DNA from 2 places in the Phenylobacterium sp. GW823-FHT02A09 genome. Region 2 is predicted to be linked to the other one. Evidence: riboswitches for the same ligand, from Rfam matches in the RefSeq annotation. Region 2 holds a riboswitch; the other holds the start of a gene.
What was found. Region 2 has a riboswitch for cobalamin ahead of AC1Q87_RS13635 (TonB-dependent receptor plug domain-containing protein). Riboswitches for the same ligand answer to the same signal wherever they lie in the genome.
Positions count from the first base shown of each region.

Region 1 (11,213 bases), on a different contig from region 2:
CGAGGCCCGCTGGGCCATGGCGGGCGTGGCGGAAGCCAGCCGCTCGGCGACCGCCGCATCGTGGATCTTCGGGGAGACGGCCCGCGCGTTCGCCGCCGCGGTCGAGGCGGTCAGCGCCTCGGCGACGACGCCGCGTCCCTTGTTCAGGGCCTGGGCGAGGACCACGAGTTCCTCGATCTTCTGGACGGCGAAGGCCAGCCAGGACCGCACGTCCTCATCGAGCGACTTCTCCTGCGCGAGGTCGATCGGCGTGTGCAGCAGCGAGCAGGACGGCGCCAGCACCACCTCCCGATCCGTGGCCAGCAGCGGCTCCAGCCGCTCCAGCAGCCGTTCGAGATCGGCGCGCCAGACGTTGCGCCCGTCGATGACGCCCAGCGACAGCGCCATCGCGGCGGGCGCGTTGGCCAGGACCCGGTCGAACTGCTCAGGCGCGCGCACCAGGTCGACGTGCAGGCCTGCGACGGGCAGGGCGAGCGCGGTCTCCAGGTTGTCGTCGAGGCCGCCGAAGTAGGTGGTCAGCATCAGCTTCACCCCCGGCGCCGTGCGCGCCAGCAGGCGATAGGCGCGGTGCAGGGCCTTGCGGTCGGCGTCGGTGAGGTCGGTGACCAGGCACGGTTCGTCGATCTGCACCCACCAGGCGCCAGCCTGCTCCAGCCGGTTCAGCACCGTCGCATAGACCGGCAGCAGGTCTTCCAGCAGCTCCAGCGGGTCGAAGCCCTCGACCTTGCTCTTGGCCAGCTTCAGGAAGGTGACGGGACCCAGCAGCACCGGCCGGGTGACGATCCCCTGCGCCTTGGCCTCGACGAACTCGTCGAGCGCCTTGGTGGAGGCGAGCTTGAAGATCTGCCCCGGTGCGACCTCCGGCGTCAGGTAGTGGTAGTTGGTGTCGAACCACTTGGTCATCTCGGCGGCCGGCACATCGACTGCGTGGCGATGGCCGTGCCCGCAGTCGGCGGCTTCCGCCTCGCCCTGGGCGCCCCGCGCCATGGCGAAGTAGGTGTCCATCTCCACCGATCCGCCGTCCCAGCCGTAGACTGCGGGGATCGCGCCGACCATGGCGCTGGTGTCGAGCACGTGGTCATAGAGCGAGAAGTCGTTGCTGGGGACATGATCGACGCCGAGCTGCGCCTGGCGCCTCCAGGTCTTGGCGCGCAGGTCGGCGGCCAGCGCCTGCAGTTCGGCCCGGTCGGACTTACCCGACCAATAGCGTTCGAGGGCGGTCTTCAGCTCGCGGCGGGGACCGATACGGGGAAATCCAAGGGTGGCGACGGTGACGGACATAGCCTCTGCCATTCTGTTGTGGCGAGGCATGGCTCGGTCGCGAGCGCGCACGCGCCGGCGAGGGTGCGTCGACGCGACAGGCTTGCGGCCTGACCGGACACCCCGCCGGAGGACGTTATCTGTCGAGGCAGGTCTCCTGGCTCACGGGTCGACGCTTCGGTCCGGCCTTCCCGGCGCAGAATGACGCCAGTGACACGCAGATGGACCTCGGCTCGCCGCTCACAGTTGCGGGGGCAGCCCCGGCATGGACGCCGCGCAAGCGCGTCATCGTCACCGGATTCCCTCTTAGCTCTTGGGACGCGAGCGCCCCAGAGAACCACGACGATGGCATACAGCGCCTCGCGGCGGCCGAGGTCAAGATCTATATAAAGATATCTTTATATCATTATATGGGCGACTTCACCGCTTGCGCACCAGCGAGTGTTGCGACAACATTTGCAATTGCAGGGCGTGGGAAAATCGCGTTGCGAGGCGCGGCGGGGGCGGGCCTGGCTGGAGAACGGCTGTGCTCAATTCTGTACTGTCTGTTTTGCCGGGGCTGTTGGCGGCCGCGGCCCTGGTGCTTGTTCCTGCAGCGGCCAACGCCTGCACGCGGGTGGTCTACATTGGCGCGAACAACGACGTGATCACCGCCCGGTCGATGGACTGGAAGGTCGACGTCCAGACCAACCTCTACGCTTTCCCGCGCGGCATGAGCCATGACGGCCAAGCGGGACCCAACTCGATCAAGTGGACCTCGAAGTACGGCAGCGTCGTGGCCACCGGCTATGACGTCTCGACGACCGACGGGATGAACGAGGCAGGCCTGTCGGTGAACCTGCTCTGGCTGGTGGAGTCGGAGTACCCGGCCTTTGGGAGGGGCTCGAAGCCCGGCCTGACCATCGCGGCCTGGGGCCAGTACGTGCTCGACAACTTCGCCACCGTCGCCGAGGCGGTCGCGGCGCTGGAGAAAGAGCCGTTCACCATCGTCACCGACAAGGTCCCGGGTGAGGACCGGATGACGACCCTGCACCTGTCGATGTCGGACGCCAGCGGCGACAGCGCCATCATCGAGTACATCGGCGGCAAGCAGGTCATCCACCACGATCGCAAGTACCAGGTGATGACCAACTCCCCGACCTTCGACCAGCAACTCGCGCTCAACACGTACTGGCAACAGATCGGCGGCACGGTGATGCTGCCGGGCACCAACCGCGCCTCGGACCGCTTCGCCCGCGCCTCGTTCTACGTGAACGCCATTCCCAAGAGCGAAGACCCGGTGGAAGCGGTGGCCAGCATGTTCAGCGTCATCCGCAACGCCTCGGTGCCCTATGGCATCACCACGCCGGACCAGCCAAACATCTCCTCGACCCGTTGGCGGACGGTCGCCGACCACAAGCGCAAGCTCTACTTCTTCGAGTCCGCCCTGACGCCGAACACCTTCTGGGTCGACCTGACCAAACTCGATTTCTCGCCGCAGACCGGCAAGGTGAAGCGCCTGGATCTCGGCAAGGACCAGCGCAACGTCTATGCGGGCGAGGTCTCGGGCCAGTTCAAGGACGCGCCGCCGTTCAAGTTCCTGGGGCTGCAGTAGGCCCTAGAAGTCCAGGCTCAGGCCGACCACCGGACCCTGCTGGGTGACGTCCCAGCGGAAGGTCTGGCCGGTGAAGTCGCCGGTCGAATAGGACTGGTAGAGCACCCGGTAGCCGGCCCGCAGCATGGCGGGCCGGCTGAGCAGGCGGGTGCGGTAGCCGACATAGACCTGGGCGTTGGCGCTGCGCTTGTTGTCGATGTCGAAGCCGCCGACATCGGCCTGGCCCGACAGGTTCCAGCGGTCGGTGAGGTCGAGGCTGGAGCGGACGCCGACGAACGGCTCGGTCCAGTCGGCCTTCTTCGAGGTCGAGAGGCCCAACACCTCGACATCGGCCTTCAGCTTGGTCCAGCGGATCCCGACCATGGGCTCGACGACGAACCTGCGCGGTTCGCCGGTCACCTTGTCGCCGCCCTGCGGGGAATCGTAGATCCGGTAGAACACGCCGCCCATGGCGCCGGCCTTGACGATTCCAAGGCCCAATTCCTGGGACAGCAGTTGCTCGTCCTGGCTGGTCTTCACGTACTGGCCGTCGAGATAGAGACCCCAGCGCCCGCGGCGCACCTCCACCTCGCCGAGCGCGGCGAAATCCAGATGGTCGAACACTTCGGAGAAGGGGACGTCGACATGGGTCCGCAGGCCGGCGAGCGTCGCGTTGCCGTCGAGCGACCCGGCCCAGACGTAGGGACTGACCGTGACGCTCCACTCGTCCTCGGCCCGGGCGGAAGACGCCGCGGTCAAGGCAAGCAAGGAAAGGGCGCCCGCGCCCACGGCCGTCAATCGGCGCATCATCGTAGCTGTCCCGCCCTCCGCCCCGACGAATGGGGCGCCAACGACGAACGTTCTGGCTACGCTTGTCGTTCCCGGCGCTACACCTTCTGGTCGAAGCGCCAGGGGGCTCCGGCGACTGCTGTGGCGCGGCGCGCGACCCGGGTCGTGGGATCGGATCCGCGCGGATCGACCACGGAGATGAACTCCGCCTCGACGCTCTCGCGCGTCAGGCGCAGGGCGATGAAGCCGATCGCCCGGTGGTCGCACCAGGCGATGTCACGGTTGTTCGCCGCCAGCCGCTCGCCCAGCGGCGCGTCGTTCATGGCCAGCACCGCGCCGAGCGATGGACCGGTGATCGTCGTCGCGGCGACCTCCAGCGCGACCTGACCGTGGGCGTCGTGCAGTTCGTTGGCGAAGGCCATATGGCTGTCGCCCGATAGCACGACCGTCTTCGCTCCGGCGCGGCGAAGGATGTCGTAGACCCGCTGGCGCTCGGCCGCGTAGCCGCTCCAGGCGTCGAGGTTGAGCAGCGGGATCTGCAGCCGGGTCATCTCGAAGAAGCCCTTCAGCTGACCGTTAGCCGGCGCGAAGTCCGACATGTCCGGATAGTCGTAATCGCCCATGATCGTCGCGCTGCCCAGCAGCACCCACGGGCGTCCCGCCGCGACCGAACCTTCGACCTCCTGCGTCAGCCAGTCCAGTTGCTGGGCGCCCAGCATCGTGCGCTCCGGCGCGGCGATCTTGCGGCGGAAGCCTTCGATATCGGGAGCCTTCGACCCGTCCGGTCCGGTGGTGAAGTCGAGATCGCGCTGGACGTTCACCTGTTGCCCGCGGGCCTTCAGCCGCGTCTCCGGGACGATCAGGGTGGCCAGGTCGCCGAACGCCGACGCCCGCTGGACGCCGTAAGGATCGGCCGGGTCCGGATCGCGGATCGGCATCCATTCATAGTAGGCCCGCACGGCCGCGCTCTTGCGAATCTCCCAGTCGCCCTGGCGTTCGGCTGCGTGCCCCTGGGCCCCGCCGGTCCAGTCGTCGTTGGCGATCTCGTGGTCGTCCCAGGTGCAGATCCACGGGGCGCGGGCGTGGGCGGCCTGCAGGTCGGCGTCGGTCCGCGCCTGGGCGAAGCGGCGGCGATAGTCACTGAGCGTCAGGGTGTCGTGCGGCGGGTCGGCCGGGCGCAGCGTCGCCATGCCCGGATAGTTCGAGGCCCCGTATTCGTAGATGTAGTCGCCGACGAACAGCACCGCGTCCAACTGCGGCCGCTCGCTGATGGCCCGATACCCATGGAAGCGGCCCATCGTGTACATGGCGCAGCAGGCGACCACGAGGTTCAGCTCGTCGAGCCGGCCGCTCGCCAGCGTCCGGGTTCGCCCGATCGGCGAGGCCGCGCCCGCGGCTTCGAACTGGTACCAGTAGTCGGCTCCGGGCTTCAGGCCGGCCGGCTCGACCTTGACCGTGAAGTCGCGCTCGGCCGTGGCCGTGAACTCGCCCTGGGCGACGACCTCGCGCATCTGCGGATCGCGGGCCAGTCGCCAGCGGCCGGTCGCTTCGCCGACGCCGGTCAGCCGCGTCCACAGCAGCACGCTCGTGGCGCCGGGCTCGCCGCTGGCGACGCCGTGCTGGAAGGGGGAGGACGCGGCCCGCGCCGGCCCGGCGCCGGCTGCGCTCAGCGCCAGTCCGGTTCCGATCAGGGTTCGACGGTCGAGGGCCATGCGTGCTCTCCGAATGCAAAGATGCCCGCCGGGCGCGTCCTGCCCGGCGGGCCAGTGCTGGGGCCCGAGTGGGGCGCGGGCCCCGGGGGGATCAGTAGCGCCAGCTCATCCGCACGCCGTAGGTGCGTGGCGGATGCGGGCTGGCGGTGGCCGCCGAAATGAAGGCGTTGCGGGTCTCTTCGAAGTAGCTGTCGAGGGCGTTGTTCACCCACAGCCCGACCGAGTAGTTGCCGTCGATCGGCCGCGCGGTCAGGTTGGCGTTGACCAGCCAGTAGTCGCCGATCACCGAGTTCGACGTCGTGCTGAACAGCGAGCTTCGGTAGTTGTAGTTGGTCTCGGCCTCGAACTGCCAGGGACCCACGTCCATCACGTAGCTGATCGCGCCCTTGTAGTCGGCCCGCGGGAAGGGCAGGCGCTCGCCCGAGCGGTCGCTGTAGACGATGGTGTTGTACTGGCCGGTGACCGGGTCGCGCGCGGCTTCGGTGGCCGCCGAGTTCACGAAGTAGAACTCGTCGTACTCGCCGTACTTGTAGCCCAGCGACTGGTTGATGGTCAGGCGCTCGGTCGGCCGCCAGGTCAGCTCCAGCTCGCCGCCCCAGATGTGCGACTTCGGGATGTTGATCATCCGCCCGACCCGGCCGGTCTGGGTGTAGAGGATGCCCTGCAGCTGCTGGTCGCGGTAGTCGTAGTAGAAGGCCGACAGGTTCACCCGCAGCTTGCGGTCGAAGAACTCCGACTTCACGCCCGCCTCATAGGCGTAGAGCGTCTCGGGCGTGAACGGCTCGAGCTGCTGGGGCAGGCCGCTGTTGTAGGTTGTGAAGCCACCCGATTTCACGCCGCGCGCGGCGCTGGCGAACAGCAGGATGTCGTCGCTGGCCTTGTATTCCAGGCCGACCTTGCCGGACCACTCGCCCATCGATTGCTCGGCATTGGTCGAGGCCAGGCGGCTGGGGACCGGGGCCAGGACCTGGGTCAGGAAGTCCTTCAGCTCGCGGGTCTCGTCCTCGTAGCGCAGGCCCGCCGACACCGTCAGCCGCTCGGTCAGGTCATAGTCGACGTTGCCGAACACGCCGGTGGTCTGGACGTCCTGCTTGTAGCTGGTGCTCATCCAGTTGCGCAGGGTCGAGGCTTCCGAGAAGTCCGAGTAGAAGCCGCCGTCCACCGTCTCGGTGGAGTGGTAGAGGCCGGCCAGCCAGCGGAAGCGGCCCTCGGCCGGCGAGACCAGGCGCACTTCCTGCGACAGGGTCTCGATGTCGTTGAAGAAGAAGGTGCCGGCCTCGTTCGAGGCGGTGGCGTCCCAGTCGTTGAACTCGCGCCGCTCCAGCGTCTCGTAGGCGGCCACGGCGGTCAGGGCGGCCCAGCCGAAGTCATGGCGCAGACGGACGTTGGCGCCCCAGCCCTCGTTGTCGCGGAACGGCTTGGCGTTGGGCGACACGCCGATCAGGTTGGCGAAGTAGGGGCTGATGCCCCAACCGGTGATCCGGCGCTCGGTGTCGATCGGATAGAGCCGGCCGATCGGCGCGTAGTTGTGCGACTGGAATGGGCGGGTGACCAGGCGCAGGCCCAGGCCGTCCGACTGGTCGCGGTTGTAGCGCAGGGAGCCGTCGATCTGGGTGGCGTCGGTCGGCTGCCAGTCCAGGCGCAGGCGCACCGCCCAGCGGTCCTTGTCCCCCAGCTCCTCCAGCGTGTCGCGGTGGTATTGCCAGGCGCCGCCCTGGTCGATGGTCGCGGCCAGGCGCGCCGACAGGGTGTCGGTCAGCGGGCCGGAGACGAAGCCGTCGGCGTGGACGGCGTTGTAGCGGCCGTAGGAGGCGTTGATCCCAGCGTCGAATTGCTTGGTCGGGGCGTTGGTGATCACGCTGACCGCGCCGCCGGTGGTGTTGCGGCCATAGAGGATGCCCTGCGGTCCGCGCAGCACCTCGATGCGGGCGACATCGAACAGCGCGCCCTGGGTCATCGACCCGTAGGGATAGGCGACCTCGTCGATGTAGACCCCGACGGTCGAGGTGTTGTTGGCCGCGTAATCGGTCATGCCGACGCCGCGGATCCGGAACTGCGGCTGGCCGCCGCCGAGCTGGCTGGTGACCTCGAGGTTCGGCACGCTGTTTTCGAGGTCGTTGACGGTCTCGATGTTGCGGCGTTCCAGCTCGTCGCCGCTGAGCACGGTGAGCGCAGTGGCCACCTTCTGCTCGGATTCCGCCCGCCGCCGGGCGGTGACGATCAGCTCGTCGACCTGGGCCGCGTCATCGGCCACGGCCGGCATGGCGGCCGCGCTGGCGCCGGTCAGCAGAACAGCGGCGATCGCCGCTTTGGACTTGATTTTCATGGATATCCCCGCCCCGAACTGGGTCACGCGAAAAAGCAGTCGTTCGATGCGGCGTGGCTATAGATGCGGCCTGTAATGCTTTGATGACGCGCAGCGTTATGCGAACAAGAAAAACGATTGTTCGGCTGCTTATGCGCGGGGCGCGATGGCCAGCGCCGCGGCCTGCAGCTGCGCGCGGGGGGCTTCGCTCGCGGGCGGTTCGATGGCGTTCAGCAGCGCCCGGCCCTTGATCCAGATGGCGAAATGCGCGGCGCTCATTCGCGTCAACGCGAACTGCGGCGGCCAGATCGCCTCGCGACGGGCGAAAGTCCCGCCGCCTTCCGGCCCGCGCAGCAGCGCCGCCAGGTCCTGGAACGCCGGATCACGCCGGGCCAGCAGGCAGATCTGGGCGATCAGCCGGGCGTACTTCACATAGAACCCGGCGGCGGCGGGCGCATCGGGCGGGGCGAGCTTTAAGGTCGCCGCCATGAGCTCCGACCACGCCGCGAGATCCGCCGGTCGGCTGCGGTCGAGCGGTCGGCGCCAGTCGAGATAGGCCGGGATCTCGCGGAACACGCTGTGCCAGATGGCCTGGGCCAGGAACGTCCGCATGTCGCCGAAGTGGTAGAGAACGGTCGAGGTCGACGCCTTGGCGAGTTGGGTGACCGAGCGGTTGGTCACTGCGCCGACGCCGCCCTCCATGATCAGGTCGGCGGCGATGTCGAGCAGCCGCAGCTTCATCGATCCGGCTTCCAGACCCGGAGGTACCGGCGGCGTCAGACCGGCCTCGATCCAGTCGAGCACCGGCGTCGGCGGCGACGGCGCATCCAGCGCCCGCGCCATCAGTCCGTCCAGCGCCTCGCCCAGCAGCAGGCCGTAATCGGCCCGCCCGACCAGCGCGCTGGCGTAGAGCCCCTCCATTGCGAGGTAGGGCGCCAGCACCGGGGCCAGCCGTGCGAACGCCGGCGCGCGCTCCAGAAAGTCCGTCCAGGCCCGCTCGTGCAACTGCGCCCAGGCCCGCAACTGCGGGCCGGCGGCCGCGGCGGCCTCGCGGTCGGTCAGGAATTCCTCCCACACCCGCACGAAACGCGCCTCGGGCGCGGCGCGGCGCAGGATGTAGCCCATCGCCAGGACGCGCAGGGTCGAGCGCTCGAGCGGCGCGCCCTGAGTTTCCGCCACGAAACGCGCATGGAACTCGACGTCGGCCTGCAGTCCGGCCTCGGCGACCGCGGCCAGCAGGCCGGCTTTGGTCTGGAACAAATTGACGATGACCGTCGTGCTCTTGCCGATGGCCTGGGCGAGGTCGCGGATCGACAGCGCCGCCAATCCCTGCTCGGCGATGATCCCCATGGCCGCGGCGATGGCCTGGCCGCGCAGCGCGTCCCGTCCGTCGCCGCCCTCGGGCCGAATGTCCGCCGCGTCCGCCATCGGGCTCCTTGATGGCCTGCCCAGGGCGCGCCGTCGAGAGGCGACGAAACGCGCCGTTCGGCGTTGTCGTCAGGGCGCGGCCAGCGCCGGCCGCCCTTCGAGGAGACGCCCCATGAAGATCGTCACCAGTCTCAGCTTCCAAGGCCAATGCCGGGCCGCCTTCGACTTCTACGCCAAGGTCCTGGGCGGCAAGGTCACCGCGGCCTTTCCCTATGGCGAGGGGCCGCCCGACATGCCGGTCGATCCCAAGTACAAGGACTGGCTCATGCACTGCTGGCTGGAGGCCGGCGATCAGGCGCTGATGGGCGCGGACATGGCCCCCGAGTTCGCGCCGAACATCGACAAGCCCAAGAACGGCTTCGACGTCACCTTCCACAGCGAGGACGCGGCCGAGGCGCGCCGGGTGTTCGACGCTCTGTCGGTCGGCGGCAAGGTGACCATGCCGTTCGCCGAGACCTTCTGGTCGCCGGGCTACGGGGCTCTGACCGACCAGTTCGGCATTCCGTGGATGGTCAATGCGATCCCCGGCCCGGACTGGAAGCCGGCCGCCGGCGCCTGAGCTAGGCCTCGCCCAGCAGGTGCAGCGCCACTTCCCGGCGGTGCGGGCGGCGGCGGTGCTCGAACAGATAGACGCCCTGCCAGGTCCCCAGCGCCGGCGCCCCGCCGATGACGGGGATGGAGAGCTGCACCCCGGTCAGGACCGCGCGGATATGGGCCGGCATGTCGTCGGGCCCTTCATCGTCGTGCGCATAGCGGCCGGGCGCCTCGGGGGCGATCGCCTCGAAGTAGGCTTCCAGATCGCTGCGCACCTCGCGGGCGGCGTTCTCCTGGATCAGCAGCGAGGCCGAGGTGTGCCGGCAGAAGACTGTCAGCAGCCCGGTCGACACGCGCTGCTGCTCGGTCCAGCGCCGGATTTCGGCGCTGATCTCGTGCAGACCGCGGCCGCGGGTCTGGATGCTGAGAATGTCGACTGCCTGAAGCATGACCCCAGCCTAGCTGGCGCCCGCCGAGGCTGCGAGGCCTCCTTGACCACGCGGCGCGAACAGGCGACGGGAGAGCGATGCGCCGCATCATCCGCTTCCTCACCGAAATGGACGCCAAGGCCTGGCGCACGCTGGCCGTCTCCTTCGTGCTGTTCGGCGGCGTGGGCGTGGTCTTCCTGTTCGGCGCCCAGGTGCTGGGCTTCGACGGCGAGGCGACGGTCGAGCGTTGGCTGGGCCTGGCCTCCGACGGGCCCTGGGCCTTGCCGGTCGCCGTGGCGGCCTTCGCGACGCTGGCCTTCGTCGGGGTGCCGCAGTTCGTCCTGATCGCGGCCGCCGTGGTGGCCTTCGGCGCCTGGACCGGTTTCGCCTACAGCTGGATCGGGACGATGGTCTCGGCCCTGGTCGGGTTCTATCTGGGCCGGACGGCCGGCGCGCGCAGCCTGCAGCTGCTGTCGAGCCAGGGCGTCCAGCGGTTCATGGACCTGGTCGGCCGCAACGGCTTCCTGGCCAGCCTCATCGTGCGGCTGGTGCCCTCGGCGCCGTTCATCGTCGTGAACATGGCCGCGGGCGTCACCCCGATGCGGATGCGCGACTTCGCCTTCGGCACGGCGATCGGCATCGTGCCGAAGATCGTGCTCACCGCCTTCGCCGGCAATTCCATCGTCCAGGTGCTGAAAGGCGAGGGCGGCGCCCACCTGCTGTGGCTCGCCCTGATCATCGCCGTTTGGATCGCCATCGGCTGGTTCGCCCGCAACTGGTTGAAGTCGCGCGAGGACGCGATCAGCGGGCCGATGAAGGACGACTGATGCTCAGGCTCTTCTATTCGACCGGCTCCTGCGCCCTGGCCTCGCACATCGCGCTGGAGGAGGCCGGCGCCGAGTACGAGGCGATCCGCATGGATCTGCGGGCCGGCGACCAGCACAAGCCCGAGTTCCTGGATCTCAATCCCAAGGGCCGGGTGCCCGCGCTCGTCACGAATCTGGGCGTCCTGACCGAAAACGTGTCGATACTGGCCTTCATCGCCCAGTCGTTTCCCGACGCGCGCCTGGCGCCGAGCGACCCGTTCGGCTTCGGTCAGGTCCAGGCGTTCAACGCCTATCTCGCCTCGACCGTGCACGTGGCCCACGCCCACGGCCCGCGCGCCTCGCGCTGGGCCGACGATC
Region 1 is NZ_JBXAJZ010000008.1:13,202-24,414, reverse strand. It holds gene metE (5-methyltetrahydropteroyltriglutamate--homocysteine S-methyltransferase) at 1-1,281, opposite strand, end outside; cobalamin riboswitch at 1,391-1,617, opposite strand; gene AC1Q87_RS22200 (linear amide C-N hydrolase) at 1,787-2,854, shown strand; gene AC1Q87_RS22195 (hypothetical protein) at 2,858-3,601, opposite strand; gene AC1Q87_RS22190 (alkaline phosphatase D family protein) at 3,721-5,334, opposite strand; gene AC1Q87_RS22185 (TonB-dependent receptor) at 5,426-7,660, opposite strand; gene AC1Q87_RS22180 (TetR family transcriptional regulator) at 7,790-9,067, opposite strand; gene AC1Q87_RS22175 (VOC family protein) at 9,180-9,626, shown strand; gene AC1Q87_RS22170 (secondary thiamine-phosphate synthase enzyme YjbQ) at 9,628-10,050, opposite strand; gene AC1Q87_RS22165 (TVP38/TMEM64 family protein) at 10,128-10,856, shown strand; gene AC1Q87_RS22160 (glutathione S-transferase family protein) at 10,856-11,213, shown strand, end outside.
Region 1: linked by a shared signal. The riboswitch ahead of metE (5-methyltetrahydropteroyltriglutamate--homocysteine S-methyltransferase) and the one ahead of AC1Q87_RS13635 (TonB-dependent receptor plug domain-containing protein) in region 2 are both predicted to bind cobalamin.

Region 2 (11,213 bases):
GTGCACCGGCTGGCCGATCAGCGCGGCGCGGGCGATCGCCTCGGGCGCGATCCCGAAGTTGGCGGCGGTCGCGGCGATCACCGGGACCACACCGAAATAGTAGGCGTCGTTCGACATCACGAAGGTCAGCGGCATGCTGGCCAGGGCGGTGATCGGCGCGAGGTACGGGCCGACCGACGACGGTATCACCGACAGCGCCGCCTGCGCCATGGCGTCGGCCATCCCCGCGCCGTTGAGGATGCCGGTGAAGGCGCCGGCCGCGAAAATCAGCACCACCACATTGACGACGTTCTCGGCATGGGCCGCGATCCGCGCCCGCTGTTCGCTGAGCCGCGGATAGTTGATCGTCACGGCGATGGCGAAGGCGCCCATCATCAGCACCGGCAGCGGCGCGAGGCCCAGGATCATCCCGGCCACCAGGCCCGTGGTCAGGGCGAGGTTGAGCCAGAACAGCCGCGGACGGCGGATCTCCGCCAACGCCGGATCGGCGCTTCCGAACGCGAGGGGTGTCGACGCCGGGGCCGCGGGCGCGCCGGCCAGCCGTCGGCGTTCGGCCCGCCCGAACAACCAGGCCAGGACGAAGGTCGCGGCCAGCCCGGCGATCATCGCCGGCAGCAGCGGCAGGAAGACGTCGGAAAGCTCGGCGTGCACGGCCGCCGCGGCCCGCGCCGAGGGCCCGCCCCAGGGCACGAAGTTCATCAGCGAGTTGGTCAGCCCGAGCAGCGTGGCGAGGATCAGCGGGTTCATCCCCACCCGCCGGTAGACCGGCAGCATGGCGCTGATCACGATCAGGGCGGTGGTGGTTCCGTCGCCGTCGAGCGAGACCGCGGCCGCCAGAATCGCGGTGCCCAGGCTGATCCGCACCGGGTCCTCGCCCACCGTCGCCAGCACCTTGCGCACGAGCGGGTCGAACAGCCCGGCGTCCATCATGATCGCGAAGTAGAGCACCGCGAAGGCCAGCATCAGCGCCGTCGGCGCCACCTGCAGCACGCCCTTGATGATCATGTCGCCGAGCTGCGGCCCGGCCCCGGCCAGCAGTCCGAACGCGATCGGCACGATCAGCAGCGCGGCGATCGCCGACATCTTCTTGGTCATGATCAGGGTCATGAAAACGACGACCATCGCCAGGCCGAGCACGGCCGGATGCAGGAGGATCACGGCAGAAGCTCCGTCGCTCGCGCGGCGGCGCCGGCGCGTGGAAAGGGCGGGACGCGCACGGCCCGGTGATTGTATCGCTCCGGGGGATCGCCCACCGTGGGGCCGATCGAAGATTCTCGGAGCGGGGCATGGCGGGCAGGACGATGGGCGGTGTCGAGGCGCTGGCCGATCCGCAGAACACCGAGCCGGCCACCCACACCGTGCTGACCCGGCTGCGCGAGATGATCGTCACCGGTCAGATCGCGCCGGGCACGCGCCTGCGCGCCGAAGGCCTGGCGACCCAGCTGGAGGTCTCGCGCACCCCGATCCGCAGCGCGCTGGCCGTGCTCTCGGCCGAGGGGCTGGTGCTCTACAGCGTCAACCGCGGCTACACCGTGCGGGCGGTTACGCTCGGCGACGTCTACGACTCCATCGACGTGCGCGCCTCGCTCGAGGGGCTGGCCGCCCGCCTGTCGGTCCAGCGCGGCTGGACCGACGAGGAGCTGGCCTATCTGGCCGACGTGGCGGCGCGCTCGCAGGCCATCGTGAAGCGCGGCGACTGGTCCGAGGCGCTGGAGCGGGACTGGTATGAGTACAACCGGATCTTCCACCGGCTGATCCACCAGGTGACCCGCAACCACGCCCTGCGCAGCGCCATCCGCATGACCCTGCTCTATCCGCTGTTCGGCGACCCGGTGCGCGTCTCGCCGACCATCGCCGCGCACGTGCCGGCCCCGGCGCGGGCGTTGCCGGCGGTCACCCCGCCGCACATCGTCGAGATGCAGGCCGATCACGAGAAGATCCTGGGCCTGATCCGCGCCGGCGACGCCGAAGGCGCCGAGCGGGCGATGAGCGACCACGTGCTGCGCACCAAGACCCGCATCCTCGCCATCGCCACCCTTCGATAAAACGAATTCAGTTTATATAATTATTGCATCCAATTTATGGGCCGATAGCATCGGCGCTGTCCATAGTCGCCTGCGCCTGAGGGGGTCATGAGCCGCACCCATCGCATCGCCGTCATTCCGGGAGACGGGATCGGCAAGGAAGTCGTGCCCGAAGGGCTGCGGATGCTGGAGGCGGTTTCGGCGCGCTACGGCTGCCGCTTCGCGTTCGACCACTTCGATTTCGCGTCCTGCGACTACTACCTGCAGCACGGCGCGATGATGCCGGAAGACTGGAAGCAGCAGATCGGCGGCCACGATGCGATCTTCTTCGGCGCGGTCGGCTGGCCCGACAGCGTGCCCGACCATGTCTCGCTCTGGGGCTCGTTGATCCAGTTCCGACGCGAGTTCGACCAGTACGTGAACCTGCGGCCGGTCAAGCTGATGCCCGGCGTGCCCAGCCCGCTGGCCGGGCGCGGCCCCGGCGACATCGACTTCTACGTCGTGCGCGAGAACACCGAGGGCGAGTACTCCTCGATCGGCGGCGTGATCTTCCCCGGCACCGAGCGCGAGGTGGTGGTCCAGGAGACGGTGATGACCCGGATCGGCGTCGACCGGGTGCTGAAGTACGCCTTCGACCTGGCCCAGCGGCGCGGCAAGAAGCACCTGACCTCCGCCACCAAGTCGAACGGCATCTCGATCACCATGCCCTACTGGGACCAGCGGGTCGAAGCCATGGCGCAGGGCTATCCCGACGTGCGCTGGGACAAGTACCACATCGACATCCTGACCGCGCATTTCGTGCAGCACCCCGACTGGTTCGACGTGGTCGTGGCCTCCAACCTGTTCGGCGACATCCTCTCCGACCTCGGCCCCGCCTGCACCGGCACCATCGGCATCGCCCCGGCCGCCAACATCAATCCGGAGCGCAAATTCCCCTCGCTGTTCGAGCCGGTGCACGGCTCGGCCCCGGACATCGCCGGCCAGGGGGTGGCCAATCCGGTCGGCCAGATCTGGTCGGCGGCGCTGATGCTCGACCATCTCGGCGAGCACGAGGCGGCCGCCGCGGTGGTGGCGGCGATCGAGACGGTGCTGGCGCGCCAGGAGCTGCGCACCCGCGACCTGGGCGGTCCGCTGAGCACGGTCGCCTGCGGCCAGGCGATCGCCGCGGCGCTGCGCTAGCGGGATCGGCCGTCGGCGACCACGCAGCCGGAGGCCGGATCGCCGCCGTCCAGCACCGCCACGACTGCGCGGGCGGCGACCATGTTGGTGCGCTCCAGCCCCTCGCGCGAGGAGGCGGCGGCATGCGGGCTGGCGACGACGTCGCCGCGGGCCAGCAGCGCCTGGGTCACTGGCGCCCAGTCCGGATCGCTCTCGCTGACGAAGGTGTCGAGGCCCGCCCCGCCCAGTCGCCCGCTCTCCAGCGCCGCCAGCAGCGCCCGGTCGTCGACCAGCCCGCCGCGGGCGGTGTTGATCAGGATCGCCCCGGGCTTCATCGCCGCCAGCGCCGCCGCGTCGATCAGGAACCGCGTCGCCGCCGTCAGCGGCGCGTGCAGGGTCAGGTAGTCGGACTGCGCTAGCAGGGTCGGCAGGCCGGCGTAGGTCGCGCCGCTGGCGCGCGCCCAGGCCTCGTCCCGGCGCGGGCTGCAGACCAGCACCTTCGCCTCGAAGCCGCTCAGCCGCTGGACCACGCTGCGCCCGATGCGGCCTGCGCCGACCACGCCGACGGTCTTCTGATAGAGGTCCGAGCCGGTCAGGATCGACCAGGTCCCGCCCTGCATCGCAGCCTGCGACTCGCGGAACCGGCGGGCGACCGCCAGCATCAGCGCGATCGTGTGGTCGGCCACCGAGGCGTCGTTGCCGCCGGCGGCGATGGTCGCCACCTTGCCCAGCTCGCGGACCGCCTCCAGGTCGACCCGCTCGTAGCCGACCCCGCGGCGCGAGACGACCTGCAGCTGCGGCAGCGCCGCCAGCAGCGGCCGCGTCACCCGCGCATGGCCGACGATCCAGCCGGCCGCCCCGGTCAGCAGCGCTTCCAGCTCGCCCTGCGTGAAGTCGCCGTCGCCCTGGCCCGGCGGCGGCTCGGCGACGATGACCTCGCAGCCGCTGGCCTCCAGGAAGGCGCGGGCGGCGTCGTCGAAGAACCGCTGGGTGACGACGACCCGGCGGCTCATGCGGCGTCCAGCTCGACGTCCAGCAGCCGCACGTACTGCTGGCCCGCATGCATGTCGCGCTCGACCATGCCGCCCTGCGGCGTGGCGCGCGGATAGGAGACCTTCACGACGTGGAGGCTCGGCGCGGCGAACCGCTTGACCAGGGCCGGATCGGTCCCGAACAGCCGGGCGAACAGCTCCGGCCCCAGCACCGGGCTCTCGTGATAGCGGGCGAAGCTCTCGGGACCGTCGAAGAAGAAGTCGATCGTCACCCAGAACGGCCCGGCGTTCTTGGAGCGCACATGTCGGCAGACGTCCTTGACCTTGGCCATCAGGCGCTCTCCCCCTCGCGCAGGTCGATCCAGGCGGTGCGCACCAGCTCCAGCGGATCGTCAACCGCGACCACGTGGTTCAGCTTGAACTCGAACACCGGCCCGCGGTCGATGTCGGCCGGGGTGAAGGCGAAGCCGTAGCTGGGCAGCTCCTTGTCCATCACCAGCGGGAAGTGGAAGAAGTAGGGGTTGCAGGCCTTGGCGATTTGCGAGGCCATCTCCTGGCTGTCGGCGGTGGCGACGAACAGCACCCCCACCTCGCGCGGCGGCGGTGTTCCCTCCGGCGGCTTGTCGCCCGAGACCGCGTTCCAGCCGTAGAGCCGCAGCGAGATGTGGAAGTCGCCGGCCGCCGGGCCGATGGTCTTATGGACCCGCTGATTGAGCGCGGCCAGCAGCCGGTCGTGGAAGGCGTCGAGATTGGCCAGCACGTCGGGGTCCTGGATGCCGATCAGCATCACCGTCTGGAAGCGGCTGGCCGCCGCGCCTTCCAGCTTCATCGTGTAGGGGCGTGGTTCCCAGACCGATCCGGTCACCTTCACCGCCCGCTCCGACAGCTGGGTGTAGACTGCCTGGCTCACGTCGAGCACGCCGCCCGGCTCGGTCAGCCGGAACGGATCGCTGTTCTCGTAGAGCATGTGCGCCGAGACGCTCTCCGGATCGCACCAGTTGTCGGCCGCCAGCGGCTCGACCTCGAAGCCGTCGGGACCGATGCCGATCAGCACCCCGGCGCCGCCGTTGCGCACCGCCGTGCACTGGGCCCCGCACTCGGCGATCTTGGCCGCATGCCAGGCCGGTCCGGCCGGCGCGCCGTGCAGCAGCGCGAAACAGGCCAGCACCGCGGTGTCGGTGGTCCGCCCGCCCAGCACGATGTCGGCTCCGGCCTGCAGTGCGGCCATGTACGGTTCGGGACCCATGGCCGCGACGATGTGCTCGCAGACGTCGATGTCGGCGTCGTCCAGCGGCCCCAGCGGCGCCAGTGGCGTGATCCTGCCGGCCGCGTTGCGCACCTTCAGGTCGGCCTTGTCCTGTTCGGAATAGAGCAGGGCGATCTTCGGGCGGATGCCCAGTTCGCCGGCGACCTCGACGACGATCTCGGCGGTCCAGTCGAGGTTGCGGTCGCCGCCGGCCTGGCCGCAGGTGCCGATGATCAGCGGGATCTTCGCCTCGGCCCCGGCCTTCATCAGGATGCTCAGGTCGCGCTTCACCGAGCCGCGGTTGTTCTTCGAAATCCCGAGCGCCAGATAGGCTGCGCCGCTGTCGGTCGAGCCGGCGTCGGTGGCGATCGCTCGCGCCCCCTGGGCGATGCCGTAGGCGACTTCCTTCTCGCTGGCGCCGGCGCCGAGCGAGCCCGTCGGCACCAGAATCCTGATCGGTCCGTCCATCGCGCTCCACCCTGGCCTGCGCCCTTGGCGGGCGTTTCGGCAAGCCTATGGGGGTGAATTCAAACGGTCAATATTTTGGATGCAAAATGCATCAACCCTTGAGGACCAGCGGCAATCCGGCGCTGACCAGCACGGCGCGGTCGGCGGCGGCGGCCATCGCCTGGTTCATCCAGCCGGCCTCGTCGCGGAACTGGCGGGCCAGGGCGTTGTCGGGCACGATCCCCTGGCCGACCTCGTTGGAGACGACGTAGAGCGTCGCCGCACTGGCCTTTAGCGCCGCGGCCAACTCGGCGACCTTCTGCGCCAGGTCGGCGTCGGCCAGCAGGTGGTTGGTCAGCCACAGCGTCAGGCAGTCGACCACCGCCACGTCGCCGGCGCCTAGCGCCGCGACGGCCTCGGCCAGCGCCAGCGGCGCCTCGACCGTGACCCAGCCCGCACCGCGTTCGGCCTGATGGCGGGCGATCCGCTGCGCCATCTCGGCGTCGTGGGCCTGGGCCGTCGCGATCATCACCCGGCGATTTCCGGCGTGGTTCCAAGCCTCTCGCAGCGCATAGCTGGTCTTGCCGGATCGCGCGCCGCCGAGGACGAAGGTCAGGCTCATTGGGTTGACGCTCCGCATGGCAAAGCCTAGGCAGGCCCCGCGACAGGTTCCCCGAGAGGGGATTAATAGGGAACTCAGGTGTGAAACCTGGGCTGCCCCCGCAACTGTAAGCGGCGAGCCCGCGCGTCATATGCCACTGGACGGATGTCTGGGAAGGCGGCGCGCAACGGCTGTGACCCGTGAGCCAGGAGACCTGCCTGACGCGGTCGTCCTTCGTACGCTCGGTGGGAGCGCGCGAACGGGGAGCCTTCCCGAGAGACGACGTCCGTCGACCTGCGCTCGTGCGCGGGTCATGTCGTCATGCGTCAGGGGGGATAACCCGATGAAGACCGTTCTACTCGCCACCACCGCCGCGCTTTGCGGCCTCAGCACCGCTGCGCTTGCCCAGACCGCCGCGCCGGTCGCCATCGCCAGCGTCGGCGAACTGGTGGTCACCGCTAACCGCAACCCGCAGGCCGCCGACCGCGTCGGCCAGGCCGTCAGCGTCCTCGACTACGACGCGATCAAGGCCGCCCAGACGGTCGACGTCTCGACCCTGCTGTCGTCGACGCCGGGCGTCTCGTTCTCCCGCAACGGCGGCGTCGGCGGCTCGACCTCGGTGCGCATCCGCGGCGCCGAGGCCGACCAGACCGTCGTCATCATCGACGGCGTGAAGCTGAACGATCCTTCGACCACGGGCGGCGGATACAACTTCTCCAACCTGCTGGCCGGCGACATCGGCCGCATCGAGGTGCTGCGCGGCGCCCAGTCGACCCTGTGGGGCAGCCAGGCCATCGGCGGCGTCGTCAACATTATCACCCGCGAGGCGTCCGAGCCGTTCGAGGCCGATGCGGCCGTCGAGGGCGGCTCGATGGGCACGACCTATTTCCGCGCCGGCGTCGGCGGCAAGACCGAGCGCCTGGCCTGGCGCCTGGCCGCCGGCCGCTACGACACCGACGGCGTCTCGTCCTACCGCCTGGGCAAGGAAAAGGACGGCTACGAGAACACCGGCGTCAGCGGCCGCGCGCTGTTCACCGCGACCGAGAACCTCTCCTTCGACCTGCGCGGCGTCTACTCCAAGGGCCGCAACGATTTCGACGGCTTCCCGCCGCCCACCTTCAGCTTCGGCGACACCCGCGAGTACGGCGAGACCGAGGAGTTCGTGGGTTACGGCGCGGTGAACTTCAACCTGTTCGACGGCGCCCTGACCAACCGCGTCGCCTACGCCTACACCCGCACCGACCGCCAGAACACCAATCCGGACCAGGCGGTGACCACCACCACCTTCGACGCCCGCGGCGAGAACAAGCGCTGGGAGTATCAGGGGGTCTGGACGATCAACGAGGCCTGGACCGCGACCTTCGGCGGCGAGACCGAGGACTCCTCGATGCGCACGGCGTCGCCGAGCGCCTTCGTCCCCAACCCGCCGGTGACCCGCGCCAAGGCCGGCATCGACGGGATCTACGCCCAGGTCCAGGGCGAGGTGCTGACCGGCCTGACCCTGACTGCCGGCCTGCGCCGCGACAGCCACGACACCTTCGGCGACGCGACCCTCGGCCAGCTCGCCGCCGCCTGGTCGCTGAACGACGGGAACACCGTGCTGCGCGCCAGCTTCGGCCAGGGCTTCAAGGCCCCGACCCTCTACCAGCTCTATTCGGAGTACGGGAACCTGGCCCTGGAAGCCGAAGAGGCCGACGGCTGGGACGCCGGGATCGAGCAGCGCTTCGCCGACCGCTTCCTGGTCCGCGCGACCTATTTCAACCGCGAGACCGACAACCAGATCGACTACTTCTCCTGCACCGCCACGAGCACCGATCCGATGTGCGTGGTGAACGGCGTGCGTCGCTTCGGCTATTACGCCAACACCGCCCAGACCAAGGCGCACGGGGTCGAGCTGGAAGGCAGCGCCGATCTCGGCCCGCTCGAACTCGGCGCCAACTACACCTGGACCGACACCGAAAACGACTCGCCCGGCAACGTGAACCGCGGCAAGCACCTGGCCCGCCGTCCCGAGCATCAGGCCAACATCCAGGCGACCTACACCTGGGAGAACCAGGCCAGCCTCGGCGGTTCGATCCGCTATGTCGGCAAGAGCTACGACAACGCCGCCAACAGCTACACCCTGCAGGCCTACACCCTGCTGGACCTGCGCGCGTCGTATCCGGTCAATGAGACCTTCGAGCTCTATGGCCGCGTCGAGAACGCCTTCGACGACGACTATGAGACCACCCGCAACTACGGCTCGCCGGGCCGTGGCGTGTACGCCGGTGTCCGCGCCCGCTTCTGATCCAGGCGCGGGGGTCTTCCTCCGTCACGGCGGCCGGCTGGCCGCGGCGCAGGCGGCGTTTCCGGACGCGCCGGCGCCGTGGCTCGACCTGTCCACCGGCATCAACCCGCGGGCCTATCCGGCCCCGCGGGCGACGCCGGCGGCCTTGCGCCGGCTGCCCGATCCCGAGGAGGTGAGGGCGCTGGAGGCTGCGGCTGCGCGCGCCTTCGGGGTCGAGCCCGATCGGGTGGTCGCCACGCCGGGGACCGAGGCGGCGCTGCGGGCCCTGCCGAGGATTCTCGGCGCGCGCTCGGCCGCCATCGTCTCGCCGACCTATGGCGGTCACGCCGAGGCCTGGCGGCTGGCCGGTGCGAAGGTGCAAGCCGTCGCCGCGGGCCAGGTCGCCGCCAGCGCCGCCGAGGCGGTGGTGCTGGTCAACCCGAACAATCCGGACGGGGCGACGGCCGCGATCCCGGATCTCGCCGGGCGCTGGCTGATCGTCGACGAGGCCTTCGTCGAGACCGCGCCGGAGCTCAGCGTCGCGGCCACGGCTGGACCCCGCACGCTCGTCCTGCGCTCGTTCGGAAAGTTCTACGGCCTGCCGGGCGTGCGGCTCGGCTTCGTGATCGCCGAGCCGGGCCTGGCCGCCCGCATCGGGGCGCAGTTCGGCGACTGGCCGCTCGGCGCCGAAGCGATCGCCGCGGGCCTGGCCGCCTATGCCGACGATGCGTGGCGCGAGCGCACGCGCCTGCGTCTGGTGCGCGAGGCTGAGCGGCTCGATGGTCTGCTGACGGTCAACGGCTTCGACGTGGTGGGCGGGACCTCCCTGTTCCGGCTGGCCGCCGCCCCCGACGCCGGCCGCCGCTTCGAGCATCTCGCCCGCTGCGGGGTGCTTACGCGGCCCTTTCCCGATCAGCCGACCTGGCTCAGGTTCGGCCTGCCCAAACCCAAGGACTGGCCGCGTCTCAAGGCGGCCCTGGAGAGCTCCCGATGAGCGACGACGAAGACCGCAAGAACGCCGAGCACAAGGCCGCCATGCAGGCGCTGAAGGCCGAGCGCGACGCCATGATGGCCGAGAAGACAGACGCGCCCGGCCTGCTGCTGGTCCACACCGGCGACGGCAAGGGCAAGTCCACCGCCGCCTTCGGCATGGTCGCCCGCGCCCTCGGCTGGAACCAGAAGATCGGCATCGTCCAGTACATCAAGGGCAAGTGGATCACCGGCGAGCGCCAGTTCTACAAGCGCTTCCCCGAGAGCGTCCGCTACGAGATCATGGGCCAGGGCTTCACCTGGGACACCCAGGACCGGGCGCGCGACATCGAGGCCGCGGAGGCCGCCTGGGCGACCTCGCTGGAGATGCTGCACGATCCCGAGCTCGACCTCGTCATCCTCGACGAACTCAACATCGCCCTGCGCTACGATTATCTCGACATCGCCAAGGTGGTCGCCGACCTGCAGGCCCGCCCGCGCGACAAGCACGTCGTCGTCACCGGCCGCAACGCCAAGCCTGAACTGCTCGAGATCGCCGACCTCGTCACCGAGATGACCCTGGTCAAGCATCCGTTCGAGCAGGGCATCAAGGCCCAGCGGGGCATCGACTTTTGAGCTGGATGCTCACCCGGCGGTCGGCGCTCGCCGCGGGCGCCGCGGTGGGCCTTGGCGGCGCTGCGCCCATGCGCGCGCCGCAGCGCGTGGTCTCGCTCAACCCCTGCCTGGACGTGATCCTGGTCCATGTCGCGGACCGCGCCCAGATCGCCGCCATCAGCCACTATTCGCACGACCCGAGCTCCTCCAGCATCGGACCGTCAGGGGCCAGCTACCCCTTCACCTACGAGAGCGCCGAGGAGGTGCTGTCCCTGCGGCCGGACCTGGTTCTGACCGGCCGCCACTCCTCGCCGGCGACCCGCGCGGCGCTGAAGCGCCTGGGCATCCCGGCCGAACTGTTCGCCGTGCCCAACACCGTCGAGGAAAGCCTGGAGCAGGTCAGGCAGGTGGCCCGCGCAGTGCATCGCCCCGAACGCGGCGAGGCGGTGATCGCCAAGGTCCGCGCCGCGCTGGCCGCCGCCGCGCCGCGGCCAGGAACGCCGCGGCTGTCGGCAGTCACTTACCAGGCCGGCGGCTTCGCCACCGCGCCGGGAACGATGATGGACGAGATGATGCGCCGCTGCGGCCTCGACAACGCCGCCGCCCGCTACGGGCTCAAGCGCACCGGCAACATCCCGCTCGAGCTGCTGGTCGCCGATCCGCCCGACGTGCTGCTGGCCGGCGAGGCCGAGCCCGGCGCGCCGACCTGGGCCGACCGCGTCCTCACCCATCCGGCGCTGTCGCGCGTCGCGACCCGCATGCACCGCGCCACCTTCCCCCAGCAGCTGACCTTCTGCGGCGGCCCGGTCCTGATCGAGACCGCCCGCATGCTGGCCAAGGCCCGCGAAGCCGCCCTCGCCAAGCGGAGCCGCGCATGACGCTTTCCTCCACCTTT
Region 2 is NZ_JBXAJZ010000003.1:193,377-204,589, forward strand. It holds gene AC1Q87_RS13600 (CitMHS family transporter) at 1-1,158, opposite strand, end outside; gene AC1Q87_RS13605 (GntR family transcriptional regulator) at 1,287-2,045, shown strand; gene AC1Q87_RS13610 (tartrate dehydrogenase) at 2,133-3,203, shown strand; gene AC1Q87_RS13615 (phosphoglycerate dehydrogenase) at 3,200-4,195, opposite strand; gene AC1Q87_RS13620 (DUF4387 domain-containing protein) at 4,192-4,506, opposite strand; gene AC1Q87_RS13625 (acyclic terpene utilization AtuA family protein) at 4,506-5,888, opposite strand; gene cobU (bifunctional adenosylcobinamide kinase/adenosylcobinamide-phosphate guanylyltransferase) at 5,980-6,489, opposite strand; cobalamin riboswitch at 6,517-6,704, shown strand; gene AC1Q87_RS13635 (TonB-dependent receptor plug domain-containing protein) at 6,812-8,755, shown strand; gene cobD (threonine-phosphate decarboxylase CobD) at 8,736-9,728, shown strand; gene cobO (cob(I)yrinic acid a,c-diamide adenosyltransferase) at 9,725-10,339, shown strand; gene AC1Q87_RS13650 (ABC transporter substrate-binding protein) at 10,345-11,196, shown strand.